3 regions of the Paenibacillus diazotrophicus genome follow, and region 1 is predicted to be linked to each of the others. Evidence: riboswitches for the same ligand, from Rfam matches in the RefSeq annotation. Region 1 holds a riboswitch; each other region holds the start of a gene.

Evidence for each region. Region 1 has a riboswitch for cyclic di-GMP ahead of ACAN54_RS17880 (anti-repressor SinI family protein). Riboswitches for the same ligand answer to the same signal wherever they lie in the genome.
Region 2: linked by a shared signal. The riboswitch ahead of ACAN54_RS25675 (thiamine pyrophosphate-binding protein) and the one ahead of ACAN54_RS17880 (anti-repressor SinI family protein) in region 1 are both predicted to bind cyclic di-GMP.
Region 3: linked by a shared signal. The riboswitch ahead of ACAN54_RS11750 (PA14 domain-containing protein) and the one ahead of ACAN54_RS17880 (anti-repressor SinI family protein) in region 1 are both predicted to bind cyclic di-GMP.

What each region holds. Positions count from the first base shown of each region.
Region 1 covers NZ_JBGJZN010000004.1:227,270-232,948, reverse strand. The annotation lists gene sipW (signal peptidase I SipW) at 1-471, shown strand, start outside; gene ACAN54_RS17895 (TasA family protein) at 558-1,166, shown strand; gene ACAN54_RS17890 (hypothetical protein) at 1,249-1,458, shown strand; gene ACAN54_RS17885 (helix-turn-helix domain-containing protein) at 1,460-1,792, shown strand; gene ACAN54_RS17880 (anti-repressor SinI family protein) at 1,882-2,037, opposite strand; cyclic di-GMP riboswitch class I at 2,066-2,158, opposite strand; gene ACAN54_RS17875 (2-oxoglutarate dehydrogenase E1 component) at 2,596-5,466, shown strand; gene odhB (2-oxoglutarate dehydrogenase complex dihydrolipoyllysine-residue succinyltransferase) at 5,518-5,679, shown strand, end outside.
Region 2 covers NZ_JBGJZN010000008.1:244,589-250,267, forward strand. The annotation lists gene ACAN54_RS25660 (3-oxoacyl-[acyl-carrier-protein] synthase III C-terminal domain-containing protein) at 1-827, opposite strand, end outside; gene ACAN54_RS25665 (hypothetical protein) at 934-1,278, opposite strand; gene ACAN54_RS25670 (carboxymuconolactone decarboxylase family protein) at 1,458-1,826, opposite strand; gene ACAN54_RS25675 (thiamine pyrophosphate-binding protein) at 1,901-3,544, opposite strand; cyclic di-GMP riboswitch class I at 3,652-3,745, opposite strand; gene ACAN54_RS25680 (methyl-accepting chemotaxis protein) at 4,242-5,492, opposite strand.
Region 3 covers NZ_JBGJZN010000002.1:100,378-106,056, forward strand. The annotation lists gene ACAN54_RS11745 (sugar phosphate nucleotidyltransferase) at 296-1,669, shown strand; cyclic di-GMP riboswitch class I at 1,883-1,963, shown strand; gene ACAN54_RS11750 (PA14 domain-containing protein) at 1,977-4,322, shown strand; gene ACAN54_RS11755 (glycosyl hydrolase) at 4,522-5,679, shown strand, end outside.

The DNA.
Region 1 (5,679 bases):
GGATATGAGATAAAATCGGTGCTTTCCGGTTCAATGGAGCCTGGTATTCAAACCGGATCCATTGTCGCCCTGAAGCCCGGAGGAGATATGACCCGGTTCAAAAAAGGGGATGTCATTACCTTTCTTAGCGAGGGCAATATTCTGATCACTCACCGTATTGTGGATGCTTCAGCCAAGAATGCTAACGGCGAGGTCATCTATCATACAAAAGGCGATAATAATGACGCTGCGGATATGACACCCGTAAGTTCCGGAAATATCGTGGCCGAGTACACCGGTGTTACCGTTCCTTATATAGGATATGCCATGAATTTCGCCGCCTCCAAAGCAGGCAGTGTGGTTCTGATGATCGTACCTGGATTACTGCTCCTGCTCTATGCGCTCTACAGCTCATGGAAAGCTCTTACGGCTCTTGAGAAAAAGAACACCCCACTTCTGGAGACACCTCCGGGAACTGACACACAGCCCTGATCCGGTTGTCCGCTTCCGCTTACGAAACGGAAGATACAATATATACATTTATCATTCGCTTCACAAATCAAAGGAGGAATATGAATATGGGTATCAAAAAAACATTGGGTTTTGGTATGGCGTCGGCAGCACTCGGTTTGTCTTTGATTGGGGGAGGTACCTTTGCATATTTCAGTGACACCGCTACAAGTACAGCAACTTTTGCGGCCGGCACACTGGATCTGAACTCGGATCCCTCCGTCATCGTAGATATCCCTAACCTGAAACCGGGTGATACTGTAACCAGATCCTTCAAGCTCAAAAATGACGGAACCCTTGATATCGGCTCTATTCTGCTCAAAACTACCACAGAGGTTACCGATACCCTCGGTGACAACAACGGTGTAGATCTCAGCAAATTCATCAAGGTCAAATTCCTGAAGAACAATGATAAAGGAACAATTCTCACACCGGAAGTTGTTGTGTACGAAACCACACTGGATGCCCTGAAGAGCCAAACCCCTGATCTTGTAAACAATACCGGCCTGGATCAGATCTGGACGGAAGCCGATGGTATCAAAGCCAATAGCAGCGATAGCTTTACGGTTAAGTTCGAGTTCGTAGATAACGGTGAAGTACAGAATTACTTCCAGAAGGATAAGCTGAAACTGACTTGGAACTTCGAAGCGAAGCAAGGCCCTAAAAAAGACTATTAATCCATAGCCGACTGCAATCTGAAAGCAGCCTGTTCTGATTCCGGTTCCGGAGCAGAATAGGCTGCTTTTGCCCCTTATTACGTTGATTTTTGTCCATTTTACGGAAATTTGTTATACTGACAAGTGGAAACGGCTGCGCATTCCTTTACAAGCGTATAATTCCGAAGCAGCAATACCCCGTATTGCTTCAGGGGGCCGTTTCAGCGAGAAATATAAGGATGATGATGGTGCAGAACCTAATCCTCATATTTTAACAAAAAGTACGGAGGGGCGTTGCAATCGTGCCGGATAATATGGGAAGTCGCATCCACCAACTCCGTCTGGAAAAAGGCTGGTCTTTATCCGAATTGGCGGACAAGGCAGATGTGGCAAAATCATACTTAAGCAATGTAGAAAGAAATATTCAATCCAACCCCTCAATTCAATTTATCGAAAAAATCGCCGATGCGCTCCAGGTGTCTATTCACAGCCTGCTCTACGGCGACCCTTCAGAAACTGACGAATCCGCACTAGATGGCGAATGGTTCCGACTCGTTCAGGAAGCCATGGCTTCCGGTATAAGCAAGCGGGAATTCAAAGAGTTCCTAGATTATCAAAAATGGCGTCTGGAGCAAAAGGATCAATAATGGCCGTTTGTTCGTAAACGATACAGAAAAGGGCACAGCGTATGACCGCTATGCCCTTTTCTGTATGTATTCCCGCAAAGTGAACGCCCCTACATCGCCTGCAACGCTGACTTTTCTCTTAAAAACCGGCGGATTTCATCCGCATCGATGCCTGCCTTCTTCGCCGACATCAGCAAATACACCCATTCTAGATCCAGATCACCCATCAGCAGTTCTCCGTCATTTCCCTGGTTGGACTTTTCCAAGATATCTCCTCCTAGAATATTTGCGTCCCCAGGCAGTCCAGCCGTCGTAGTAGATAGAGAATTCTACATTAGACCCGAGACTTTGTGTCCCTGCCTTTCAGCAGGTTTACCCTTTACTGGATCCTTTACATGAAAGGATCTGGTTAGAAATAAATGAAACCGTTATCCGCAACTACATTATATAATATCTTACAAGAAAAGTGTGTCGATTTCTGGGAATTTTTTTAGTGTAAGTAGTGCAAAAGAATAGTTTTTTTGCTGGGATTTGTCCAAGAGCTATGACTTTAGAAAGAGTTTTAGGAGCATATACGGTTATACATGGGTAATTATTACCGTAGAGTTCGATTCAGAACCACCTTCTGGCAACCGATATCTCTTTTTCATCATTCATGGACTGAATCATGCCGTTTTGCGAACGGATTCCCCGAAAGTATGAATTGATTACATGCCTTGAAAGTAGCACAATAAGATGAGGAATGAAACCGCAAACATCGCAGCTCCACCCATCGCTCAAGCCACATGCGGCACGTGGAGTTCATCCGTTAGGAGGATGTATTCATGGCAGTAAAAGAGCCCTATAACGAATCCATTTGGAGTAAGTATCACGGCCCCAATCTGGGCTACATTCAAGAGAAATATGAGCAATTTGTTCATGATCCCTCATCCGTAGAACATCATTACCGCGATTTATTCACTGTATCGGGCCCTCCTCCGCTCGCTCCGGATACTGTTCCGGACCCGCAGCCTGCTCTTTCGGGAGGCACCGAGTGGCTTCGAAAGGCCGTACGAGCTTCCAAGCTAATCACCAATATTCGTATATATGGCCATATGGCCGCCAATATCGATCCGCTGGAGCAGGGGAACAACCCCATGGCGAAGTGGCTGGATTATGAGACTTATGATCTGACCCGCGAGGACCTGATTGCCTTGCCTGCTTCGCTGATCTGGGAGAATTCACCGCCGGATGTCCATACCGCGTGGGATGCCGTTCACCGGATGCGTCAGGCGTATACGCAGACTATTGCCTACGAGTTCGGACATGTGCATGACGAACAGGAGCTTCGCTGGCTGAACAGCCAGGCGGAATCCACCAGCTCTCCTGCTCCACTGAATAATACCGAACGCAAGGAACTGTTGAACCGCCTGATCCAGGTGGAGCAGTTCGAAACCTTCCTGCATAAGACTTTTGTCGGCCAGAAACGCTTCAGCCTGGAAGGCAATGACGCGCTGGTGCCCATGCTGGACGAGATTGTCCGTGCCGCAGCGCATGATGGCGCAGAGCATATTCTGATGGGTATGGCCCACCGCGGGCGTCTGAATGTGCTGGCTCATATACTCGGCAAACCTTATGATATTATTTTCTCGGAATTCCATCACTCCCCGAACAAGGAGCTCTTCCCTTCTGAAGGCTCCATGGGGATTAACTATGGCTGGACCGGCGATGTGAAATACCATCTGGGTGCTGACCGTGCCGTACGCGAAGGCGAGACTGTCCGGACACGTATCACCCTGGCCAATAACCCGAGCCATCTGGAATTCGTCAATCCTGTCGTTGAAGGATTCACCCGTGCAGCCCAGGAAGACCGGAAATCTGCGGGTTTGCCGCAGCTCGACACGAACAAGGCCATGGCCGTGCTGATGCACGGGGATGCCGCTTTTCCGGGTGAAGGGATTGTTGCGGAAACGCTCAACATCGGCAAGCTCAAAGGGTACTCCAACGGTGGTACGGTGCATATTATCGTCAACAACCGGATTGGCTTCACTACCGAGAGTGAAGATTCCCGCTCCACCCATTATGCCAGCGACCTTGCCAAAGGCTATGAAATTCCTGTGGTTCACGTCAACGCCGATGATCCGGAAGCCTGCATCTCGGCTGTCCGCTTGGCCTGTGCCTACCGCAACCAGTTCAAAAAGGATTTCGTAATCGATCTGATCGGATACCGCCGCCACGGCCATAATGAGATGGATGATCCAGAGACCACTCAGCCGATCGTATATGGCAGAGTGCGGAACCATCCGACCGTCTACCGTGTCTATGCAGAGCGCCTGCAGCGGGAGAAGCTCATTACAGCAGATGATGTGAACCAGATGAACACGGATGCCGAGAAAGTGCTGCAGGAAGCCTTCGATCTGATGAAGGAGGGCAAGCGCAAGAACGGTGAAGCCAAGAACTCTGTGCCGCTTGAGACGGAGGTAACCCAGCCGCAATCTACCGCGGTACAGCTGGAATCGCTCCAGCAGATCAACCGTGAGTTGCTGACCGTACCGGACGGCTTCAAGGTCTATCCGAAGCTGGAGCGGATTCTGCAGCGCCGCAAGGATGCGCTGAATGACGGGGAACGGGTGGACTGGGCACTGGCCGAAACCCTGGCATTCGCCACCATCCTGAAGGATGGAACACCGATCCGCCTGAGCGGTCAGGATTCCCAGCGCGGGACCTTTGCCCACCGCCATCTGGTACTGCACGACAGCGAGACCGGCGCGCTGTTCTCTCCGCTCCACCAGCTCAGTGATTCCAAGGCCTCCTTCGGGGTGTATAACAGTCCCCTCTCGGAAGCCTCGGTACTTGGCTACGAATATGGCTACAATGTATTCGCGCCAGAAACCTTCGTAATCTGGGAAGCACAGTATGGTGACTTCGCCAATGCTGCCCAGGTTATCATTGACCAGTTCATTGCTGCCGGACGCGCAAAATGGACACAGCGCAGCAATCTGACGATTCTGCTGCCGCATGGTTATGAAGGGCAAGGCCCTGAGCACTCCAGCGGCCGGCTGGAACGGTTCTTGCAGCTCTCTGCTGAGGAGAACTGGACCGTGGCGAACCTTAGCTCCGCTGCGCAGTATTTCCACCTTCTGCGCCGCCAGGCTGCCTTGTGCGGCAAGGGCGATGCCCGCCCGCTCGTGATCATGGCTCCGAAGAGCCTAATCCGTAACCCGCGCAGCACCTCCGCTGGAGCTGAGCTGGCCTCCGGCGGATTCCAGCCTGTACTGCCCGAGCCGCTTCTTGGCGGTAGCCCGGGAGAGATCAAACGGCTGGTCGTGTGCAGCGGCAAGGTGACCCTTGATCTGCAGACCGAGCTGGAAGCTGCCAAGGATCAGGATTGGTCCTGGCTGCATATCCTCCGTCTGGAGCAGCTCTATCCGTTCCCCGAACGGGAACTGGCGGCACACTTAAGCTCGATGGGTTCCCTTACCGAGATCGTGTGGCTTCAGGAAGAACCAAAGAACATGGGCGGCTGGAGTTATGCTGAGCCCCGGCTGCGGGCTATCGCCCCGCAGAACGTCAAGGTTCAGTATATCGGCCGTCCGGAGCGTTCCAGCCCGGCCAGCGGTTATGCCGACGTGCATACTTTTGAACAGCGTCGTATAGTAACAGAAGCCCTGAAATTGAACTCGCAAGTACAAGCGGCTGTACCGTCCTCCAGATAGAGGGCGGTGTCACGATATCATAAACTATACTATTTGGGGAGGTAAGGGCCTGTGTCCGAAATTAAAGTACCCGATTTGGGCGAATCTATTTCCGAAGGAACCATTTACAAATGGCTGGTAAAAGAGGGCGATACGGTCGGCCAGGGGGATGTGCTGGCTGAGCTGGAGACTGACAAGGTCAACCTGGAGATCAGTGCGGAGGAGGACGGCGTC
Region 2 (5,679 bases), on a different contig from region 1:
TCGTTGTCGATGCCTGTTTTGTCGGATACGGCGCGAATATTAGGGAGGGACAGCTGTGAGAAGCAGGCAGCTTTGATGGACTCGGGAGCAATCTCATTATTGCTTAGCAATGTATTGATTGATTCAGAGGCAGCATCCACACAAATGGAGTCGTCGAAAGGTATGAACTTCACATTGAACTCTCCGGCACCTACACCACCACGTCCGAGGTTAGCTAAACCTTCTGCAGGAAACATCGAGTTGCCATAGACACAAGTGTCAGTCTGGTAAATAGAATCGATGAAGCCTACGGAGTTCTCATCCCGCTCCAGTATAACGGCAGCAGCAGCATCACCAAAGTTGGCATAGTAGACAGGATCGTTTTTATCCGCATGCGGAGCAACGTGGTCTGAACCGATTACCAGTGCACGTCGGATTCTTGGGTTGGCCATCATTTGACGGCTTACCTGTTCTACCGAGGCGGTCATACCCGCACAGTTGGCATTGCTATCGATGCAGATCGCGTGGGATGCGCCACCGATTAAACGGTGAATCATGAGTGAGTTCGTCGGGAAGATGTATTCAGGAGTCTGACTGGCATATGCAATCAGGTCGATGTCAGCCCCGGTAAGCCCGGTCTTGTCCAGAACGTTGCTTGCTGCTTCGAAAGCCATGGTCAGAGAATTCTCTTCATTGCTGTCGATGCTATAGCGGTTTTCACGGCCAAGTGCTGTCAGGAGTCCACGGATATCAATACCTTTTTCGTCAAAATGCTGTATGAAAAAGTCGTTGCCAATCTTTTTGCTTGGATGATAGATATCAATATCCTTAATTCGTATCCCGGCCATGGTAATCCTCCTAAAAGTTTATGAGCGCTTCTTCCCGTCTCCAACTTCGTACTAGACTTGCTTGTCAGCCCTCGTTCGAGTTGCTGGCGATGAACAATATTTATGATTAAACAGTTGAAGTGATCTCCAAGTTTTCAAGTCCAGCCTTGCGGCCCAGACGCGCGAGCTGCATTTTTAGAATGGGGTTGTTTTCAAGAGTCAGGTTTACTTTTTCAAAACCATCCGATTTGAACATAATGAAGCAGCCTTCAAGCAAAGGCACAACATCAGGAGAAGTAACATTCAGCTTTCTGCAGTCAATTTGCAGCGCGTATTCTGAAGGCGTAATAGGGTTAATGGTCTGCTGGTAAGCTTGAATCGATTTGAGACCGTCCTCATTGGAGAAGGTTCCTTCTAATTCAATATTAATGACTTTGTTTACAGAATCGGTTTTCAAAATAAATTTACCCATTTGCTCATCTCTCCCAAAAAATAAATGTGTATAACAGAATAAATCCCGAAACCTATAATCCCACGCCTTATTTCGACATGAATACTTAATTTTGGGACATTTTCCCTCTAATAGAATCATATTTTTAACATATTTGCAAGAAAAAAGTCGAACTTTGTATAAAATTGTTTACAAAGCAATTATTGGATTTCTTCAAGGGTTGCAAGCAGCACATTAAAAGCTGAAATGACTCTTGGAGCACCGATTACCGGCACCAAATGCAGTAAGATGCCTTTGATCTGATCCACAGTCATTCCGACGCTGAGCGCCATCACATAATGGACTCCAAGCTGCTCGAATTGGCCCATAGTAATCAAAGACGATATGACGGCGATTTCCTTCCAGTCAGAACCAATCGTTGTGCGTTGAAAAATGTCGCCGTAGGCGTTGCCCATGATGTACTCGGCCAGTTCGGGAAAATGCTCCTTAATAGGCGCAAGCGCCTTGGCACCATAGTCCCCGGATAGGTTGGAAAAATGTTTAAGTCCACTGTTAATGTTGTTTTCCACGGACAAGCCTCCTGCATTCTGATGAGCGTCAAGGATCTATCATGAGAGAAATGATTCTTGACGTCGCTGTAATTTTAATTGAGATTCAACACACGATGAGCTGTTGGAGGCACTTCATCACGGTCGGTCAGCAATTCAATGACCGCTACACGGTTCGATGCGACTGCGGCTTGGATTGCATCGTTGAATTGTTCTGCAGTCTCGCATTTGTAGCCTGTGGCTCCAAGGGATTCAGCGAATTTCACGGCATCCATAGGTACTTCGAAGATCGTACCATCGATTCTGCCTGTTGTCTTTTGCATACCTTTAAGCGCCATATCCAGCTGCATGTTGTTCACCACGATGAAGATTACCGGAATATTCTTGCACACTGCGGTGTTGATTTCCGTACCGAGCATCATGAAGCAGCCATCCCCGGTAATGCATACGATCGTTTCTTCAGGGGCTGCCACCTTAGCACCAATCGCCATGCCAATAGAGTTGCCCATGCAGGCAAAATAAGCATCAAAGACAAAGCTGCCTGGTTTTTTCACGTTGTACCATTTCACGGCGTTAAAGCCATGGCTGCCGTCATCCACAAACACAGTGTTGTTGTAAGGTATCAAATCGCTTAAGGTGCTCATAACTGAGGCGAGAGACAGTTTGGAGAGAACAGGCAGCTCTTCCACATAATGAACATCGGCTTCTGTTACGTGTTTTTTTATAGCAGCAGTATCTAAAATTTGAAGATAATAAGCTAAATTGTCCCGCAAATCTCCGCCGATTGAGAGGGTCTCTGAAGTTAGGATTTTCCCTACAAAGGTAGGATCTACATCAAATTGGATCAGTGTTTTCGGGTGGTTTTCAGCCTTTAGATTGCATATGGTCATATCACTCAGTCGTGAACCAAGCACAATATACAGATCACTGCGGTTCAATAGATCATCACCATGCTTGCATCCGCCAACACCAATCGGTCCATGATACAACGGGTGGTCCCAAGGAATTGCGCCTTTGCCACCTGGTGAAGTAACGACAGGGATGTTAAAGGTTTCTGCCAGCTGAATGAGCTCTTGGTGTGCAAGAGAACGGTTAACCCCTTTGCCTGCAATAATCAGCGGATGACTGGAAGCATTGATTGCTGAAATTACACGTTCAAAATTAGCGGTATTAACAAGATGTTCGCGCTCAGGGATCACTATCCGGCATTCTTCCAACATTTCTGTTTGAACATCAAACGGGATGCACAAATGGACCGGTCCGCGCTGTCCGCCCAAGGCAATGGAAACGGCGTGATTAAAAAGGGTGCCGAAATGATCGCCGCGTTCCACCAGCTTACTGAAGAGTGTAGCGGGTCTGAACATGTCCGCCAGATCGGCCAGATAGGAAGAAGAATCCTGGCACTGGGGGATTCCCAGTTCCTTGATAGATTGATGTCCTGTAATGAACAGCACTGGCAGATTATTCGCCTTAGCATGTGCTGCTGCTGTAAGAAGATTAGTTCCTCCTGGACCTGAGGTCCCAAAAGCCACACCTAATCTGCCAGTTTTAAGAGCATAGCCTGCTGCTTCGAACCCGGAGCTCGCTTCATGCCTGCCGGGAATAAATTCAATCCCATAGTCAACCATTTTCAGAACTACAGGACAAATAGACTTGCCGATTATGCCAAAAGAATGTGTTACACCAAGGTTTTTTAGTGCCTCAGCCATATAATCTGCGACTGTTTTCAGAGAATCCACCCACCCAATGTTTTATATTTAGTAAAATAGAAAACCTGTACTCAAGAGAGTACAGGCCGGCTGCATTGAATAACCATTAAGAACGAGGTTTCCCAAACGTTCGGTTGTTCAGCAACCTGGCTGTCATGGTCCCATAAAAATGAGACTGTAGATCCATGGCTTTGCGTCATTCCCTTTCGGAGAATTTTGCCGATATGTGGTAATAAAAAATGTATAATTTTACTTTACAATATATTTCTGACTCCTCTTTTGTCAATATATTTGTCCCGAAAAACTCAGTTTTTGACGAAATTTACAATCCATGTGAATTGTAAAATGTGGTGCAAGAGAGAGCAGGTAATCGGAAATTATCCTAAAATAAAATTTAAGAAAATCTTAAAAATACAAATTGTGAAGGAAAATCAGAATTAAATGAGTGTAGGTTTATAGAACTAATTAATTATCGGGATAAGGCTTTATGGACTGAAATGATTAGGTGGAGTCTCATTGTTAATAGTTTAATAAGACTTAAGAACGAGATGTCGTTTGGATCCAACTCTTTATAGATTTGAAGCTTTCACTAAAACCTGTGTAAGGAAGTGCAAAACCATTACCGGTTCGAACTGCTGTCAAAAAACTGATTTTTATGAAATCAACATCGAGCATTTTGTGAACAAAAAAATACCGCTTCATTAGAAGCGGCACAAGTGGAAAGGAATTAGAATTTGAAAATATGGATCGTTTTCTGGAGTTGGAATACAGCTTGGGTCATTTTTTCGGTTTCTTCGGCAACGGATTGCAGCGCATTAATTTGTTCGTTCATTGCTGCCGACACCTCCTGGGTTCCTGCCGCAGTTTCTTCAGTAATCGCAGAAATATTTTCGATTGCTCCGGAAATTTTCAGGGCACTTTCCAGCATCAGGTCGCTCTCGGAGGAAAAAGAAGCTATTTGTTCGGTTATGTACTGGACGCTTTGGACAATCTGGGCAAAAATATTAGCCGTTTCAAGGATCATTTCATTTTGCACTTGTACGACTTCCTCATTGATAGCAATATTCTCGATCGCTTGTTTGATATCGCTCTCAATGCTGCGTACCAGACTGAATACTTCTTTGGTAGAGGCTGTGGATTCTTCGGCAAGCTTTCGTACTTCTTGGGCCACCACAGCGAAGCCTCGGCCATGTTCACCGGCGCGTGCAGCTTCGATCGATGCATTGAGTGAAAGCAGGTTGGTCTGCTCGGCGATTTCTGTAATGGTTTTGGTGATCATCGTGATCCCCTGGGCATTATGTGATAGGGCTTCGATCGTGTCGGCGACTTTCTGGGTAGCTTGTATATTTTTACGCATGCCTTCTGCTTGAGTATCAACAGATAGGCGGCCTTTCTCCACTAATTCCAGCGTATGTACGGAACGTCTATTCATTTCTTTAGTAGAGCTAGTATAATTCGAAACCTTGGTTTCGATGTCCTTGATAGATTCAGTCATTTCGGCAATGTCTACGGAGATTTCATTGGCGCCAAGAGCCAGCTCGTTGGAAGAGGAGGAGACCTGGGCCATTACAATCTTCAGATTTTGATTCTTGTCTTCAATCCCGCGGCTGGCATCCATAACCTGACGGGTAATCTGCGAGGCTTCGGTAAGGATTTTTTTTAGCTTGTCGATCATTGTATTAAAGGAACGGCTGACCTCACCCATGGAACCGTTCTCATCTGCCCGGGTTGTAAAATCCCCTTTGGCAATCGTATGAGTTACGTTGGAAATGTCGTCGAAAGAGGATGTAAGCGTTCTCTCAATAAAGCGTGCGAGAGGGAGAGTCAGTCCAGCCAAGACCACTACCATGATAATGCCGATAAGCATCTTGCCCATTGCTATAAACATGATTAATACAGGGACAGCGAATAAAGCGGCAACCAGGTAACAACCGGCAATAATTCTCTGTTTTAACGGAAGCTTGTTCATCCATTCCATCATAAAAAGTTCCCCCTAAAATAATGTTGGTTATTGTAATATTATAGGCGTTTTCATGGGGGAGGTCTATTGTAAGAACTGACATAAAAATGCTCTTATAGGTCTTTCGGGCATTAATATTGAAAGCGTTGCTTCATATAATGTAATCGTTTTTACAAATAGACAAGTTTGTTATCACTGGTTCTTC
Region 3 (5,679 bases), on a different contig from region 1:
ATAGCTGATCTTTAGCAGTGAGCTTCACCTGCAAATGCATTAAGCTTTGGAAGCTGTTAAGGGAAGGAACGGAGAGGAATTTTGGAACTGTAGGAGCGGAAGCGACCGCCTTTGTCACCGGATTTCAACTGCGCTTAGCAGTCTAATCGAAGAAATCTGGTGACAACAGCGGCCGAAAGTCCAAATGTTCCTTGCAGTGACTCCCGTTACAGTTAAGTCTTAATCTTTTTACGACAGAAGCTCACAATAACAATCCGATATTATCGCGACAAAACATAAATAGGAGGGTTCACTTATGAAACTGGTACTTCTATCTGGCGGTTCTGGTAAACGTCTCTGGCCACTGTCCAATGACTCACGTTCTAAGCAATTTCTGAAGGTACTGCAAAGTCCGGCGGGTGAACCGGAATCCATGGTACAACGTGTATGGAGACAGCTGCAGGAGACAGGGATGGCAGAATCCTCCTTCCTGGCGACCGGCCGCAGCCAAGTGGAGATGATACAGAGCCAGCTCGGCTCAGAGGTGCCAATCATTGTGGAGCCGGAACGTCGTGATACTTTCCCGGCCATCGCATTGACTGCAGCTTATCTATATTCGGTGGCAGGAGTGTCACCCAGCGAGACCGTAGCCATTTTGCCGGTTGATCCTTATGTGGAAGCTTCCTTTTTTGACACCGTCGTTCAGCTTGAAGCAACCATGGAAGAAAGCGGTGCAAACCTGGCGCTGATGGGCGTTGTTCCTGAACTGGCTTCCGAGAAATACGGCTATATTATACCTACCAGCGACGAAGCTGCGGCAAGCGGTTATCTGCAGGTGAGTCACTTCCAGGAAAAGCCGGACCGTGTACAGGCTGAGGAGCTGATCAGCAAGGGCGCGCTGTGGAACTGCGGAGTATTCGCTTTCCGTCTGGGATATCTGCTGGATATTTTGCAGCGTAAAGGCTTGCCTTTGAATTATGAGGAGCTGCAGAAGCAATATAAATTGCTGAGTTCTATCAGTTTTGACTATGAAGTGGTGGAAAAAGAGGAGAACATCGTAGTTCAGCCTTACGCCGGCTTCTGGAAGGATCTTGGCACCTGGAATACCCTCACCGAGGAGATGAGCAGCAATCACGTGGGCAAAGGGTTCGTGACTGCCGATTCCGAAGGAACCTGCCTGATCAACGAACTGGATATTCCGATTACAGTAATCGGCGCAAAGGATTTAATCATCGCAGCCAGCCCGGATGGTATTCTGGTCACTCACAAAGCAGAAAGCCCGCGGATCAAGGAAGTGCTGAAATCTTTTGAACAAAGACCGATGTACGAGGAACGCCGCTGGGGTCATTACAAGGTTATTGATTATGTGAAATATGATGAGGGCAACGAGGTGCTGACCAAGCGGATTTTCATCGCCGAAGGTAAAAATATCAGCTATCAGCTCCATCATAAACGCAGTGAAATCTGGACGATCGTCAGCGGTGAAGCCAGCATTGTGCTGAATGAGAAGATGCATAATGTGAAAGCGGGAGATGTGGTGCGCATACCGGAAGGTACAAAGCATGCAATCCTGGCACTGACAGATGTGGAGTTCATTGAAGTACAGACCGGCTCAGAGCTGGTGGAAGAGGATAATATCCGCATAACGCTGGACTGGAAAGACATTGCACTTCATCAATTTATTTCTTAAAAATAACAGCGCGAAACATGCTGTAGAATTCGACCGAAACGTCCCGGTTTCTGTATAGGACAGGGTGTAACCTAGGGCTAAACTATCTATTTACCCAATGGTGACAAATCCAAAACAGGTATTAAGAACCAATTATTAAGAAAAATTCATTAATGCTCTAAACTAAAAATTAAATAGCGACGATACTTACGGTAAGAGGGATAATTCCTTCCAATACGAAAAAGGCAAACCTACTCGAAAGATAGGGACGCAAAGCTATAGGGCCTTCGAAAGAGTGGCAGCCTGGCTACCGAAAGGAAGATGAATTTTGACTACTTACCGTAAGTCGCGTCTACTGTGCACCATTTTATCGCTTGCCCTGTTTTTGACTGCTGTTCCACTGGGTTTGGGGACTGCACCTTCCACTGCAGCTGCTTCGAGCTCTTCAGCGCCGGTTAATCCGAGTGCTTCAGCAGGAGCCGTTAAGCTGCTTAATGATCTGTACGCCATTACAGGCAAAGGCATTATTACAGGTCAACATGACTACCTGGAGAGCCCGGATGAGTACAGTAACAAACTGAAGGGAACCAGCGGACAATTCGCTGCCCTCCATGGTTTTGAACTTGGTGTGATCAACGGCCAGTCGGAAAGTACAGCAGCAACTCAGCGTAAAAATGTAGTGAACAGTGCGATCAACTGGTATAAAAATGGCGGTATCGTCGCTATGACCTTCCATGAGCAACTGCCGGGGACCTCCTATCTATGGTCCAATGTGCAGAAGACGCTCAGCCAAGCAGACTTCAATAAGTATGTAACACCGGGAACGGCTGAATATAACAGCCTGATCGCCGATCTGGATAAAGTGGCAATTTCACTCAAGAGTTTGCGGGACGCAGGTGTTCCTGTACTGTGGAGACCTTATCACGAAATGAACGGTGACTGGTTCTGGTGGGGGAAGAAGAGCAATTACACGGCACTTTGGAATATTATGTATGAGCGTTTTGTGGGCGTTCATCAATTAAACAACCTGCTGTGGGTGTGGAACCCTAACGCTCCTAATGCTTGGTCAGATCCATATGAACTGACCTATCCGGGAGCAAATAAGGTAGACATCCTTGCAGCAGACATATATAACAATGATTATATGAACAAGTATCATGACAACCTGGCAATTCTTGCGAACGGCAAGCCTATTGCTATCGGTGAAAACGGTGAAATGCCAAGTACAGCCAAGCTCCAGCTTTATCAGAAAAAATGGGTATACATGATGAACTGGGGAAAAATGCTCTATGATAACAATACTACGGATACTATCAAAAGCTTTATGAGTGACAGTTACACCGTAACGCTTGATAAATATAAAGCGGGGTTCGTTCAGACCGTTGCTCCGACCGCAACACCAACGGCCACACCGACCGCAACGCCAACGGTTACACCAACCGCAACACCGACCGCGACACCAACGGCTACACCGACCGCAACACCAACAGCGAGCCCAACGCCTGTACCAACAGCTGCGCCGGCGCCGGATAACTCGGCACAGACGCCTGTTGTGAACGGTCTTCAGGGACAATACTTCAAAAACATGACGCTATCGGGTACACCTGTTTTGGTTCGTAACGATGCTTTGCTCAATTTTAACTGGCGTCAGGCAGCACCTGACACCTTGCTTGGAGTGGATTCTTTCTCGATCCGCTGGACCGGGCAGATCAAACCTTTGTATAGTGAAACTTATCAGATTATCACTACGTCTGATGATGGTATCCGGGTCTGGGTTAACGGAACAGCCGTAATCGACAGCTGGACCAAACAAAGCGGAACCGAGCGTATCGGAACGATCGCTTTGAAGGCAGGCCAACTCTATGATATTAAAGTGGAATATTACGAAAATACAGGCGATGCGAATATTCGTCTGATGTGGCAAAGCCCAAGTCAAGTCAAAGCTACCGTTCCAACAAGTGCTTTGTTCGTGAATAATTCAGTAGCCTCCGCAAGTATAGCATCACTCACTCTTACCGAAGCAACAACACCGGCACCAACGCCGGTCGCGACACCGGCACCAACGCCGGTCGCGACACCGACACCAACGCCGGTCACGACACCGACACCAACGCCAGTCGCAACACCGGCACCAACGCCGGTCGCAACACCGGCACCAACGCCGGTCGCAACACCGGCACCAACACCGACCCCAGTACCCATCCAAGTACCAATGTTGGACTTGGCGGCGGCTCCTGCAGCCAACGGACTGCAGGCGGAATATTTCAATAATATGCAGTTAACTGGTACTCCGGCACTTGTACGCACCGATGCTTTGGTGGATTTCAACTGGCGGCTGGGTACACCGGATGCAACGATTGGCATTGATTACTTTTCCGTAAGATGGAGCGGCAAGATTAAACCGCTGTATAGCGAAACTTATCAGATTTACACAACAACAGATGATGGTGTCCGCGTTTGGATCAATAACACTCTTGTAATTGACAGCTGGATGAAGCAAAGCGGGACCGAACGCATGGGAAGCATAAGCCTGGAGGCCGGGCAACTATATGATATCAAAGTGGAGTATTATGAGAATCAAGGGGATGCAAGAGCGCGGCTGATGTGGGAAAGTCCTAGTCAAGTCAAGGGGACGGTCCCTGCCAGCGCACTGTTCCTTCCTTCCGCTTCCTAAGTACTGCTGAATTCATCACCGAACGCCGATACTGGTTAAGACGTTACAATTTTAAAATCCTAAAAGTCCGATGGCCCTGCTAAATAGCAGGGCTACTAAGCTATTTGTCTGCCATGCCGCAGGATGGTGTACTTCCCTTGGAGGGGAGATCATCTAACAAGCATTATGGACAGCATAAGGCTGGAGAGAGGAGATTACATTGAACACTTACCGTAAGTACCGGCTTTTTTCTATGGTTTTACCTATTATTGTTATCTTTTCTTTGATGCCTTGGAGTGAGGTACGGAGTCTCGCTGTCGAAAGAAGTATAGTCATTCCTGTGGAGGCGGAGGAAGTCACACCGGTGAATCCTGCGGCTTCGAAGGAAGCATCCGGCCTGCTTGATTATCTGGTTAGCCTGGGCGGAAAAGGTGTCATTACCGGGCAGCATGATTATCTGGAGAGTCCGGATGAATATAATAACCAGCTGAAGAAGGCTGCAGGGGATTTTGCTGTATTGCATGGATATGAGCTTGGAGCCATCAACAACCAGTCGGAGAGGACTATTGCAAGGCAGCGGCAAGCTGTTGTGGACAGCGCCATTGAATGGTATGAAAATGGCGGTATTGTGGCTATGACATTCCATCAGAATCTTCCTGGTACAACTCCTGAATGGGCGAACGTGCACATGAGTCTTAGCCAGGAGAAGTTCGATGCCTATGTAACTCCGGGCACTCCTCAATACAAAAGCCTCCTTGCTTCGCTTGACGAGATTGCTGTCTATCTGGGGGAATTGCGGGATGCAGGGGTTCCTGTCCTGTGGCGTCCATATCACGAGATGAACGGGAATTGGTTCTGGTGGGGGCAGAAGGATAACTATTCCAAGCTCTGGAACATCACTTATGACCGTCTGGTAAACAAACACAAATTGAATAATTTATTATGGGTGTGGAATCCGAATGCGCCGAACGAGTGGGCAGATCCTTATAGTATCTACTACCCGGGAGCGGATAAAGTGGATATCCTGGCCGCAGATATTTATAATAATGATTTTAAACAATCGTACTATGAAAGTCTGCTCAATCTGGCCGATGGCAAGCCCATTGGCATAGGGGAGAGCGGCGAGCTTCCTGATCCTGCCATACTGTCTCAAAACCAGAGTAAATGGGTATATACGATGACATGGGGGAAGATGCTGACAGAAAATAACAACCTCCAGAAAATTAAGAGCTTTATGACGGATAAGTATACAGTTTCCAGGAAGGAATACATTGAATCATTAAACACCAAAACGAACACGCCGGTGGATATTATCGCCAAAAAAGGCTTGACCGGTGAATATTTCAATAATGCTGACCTTTCAGGCACTCCTGTGCTC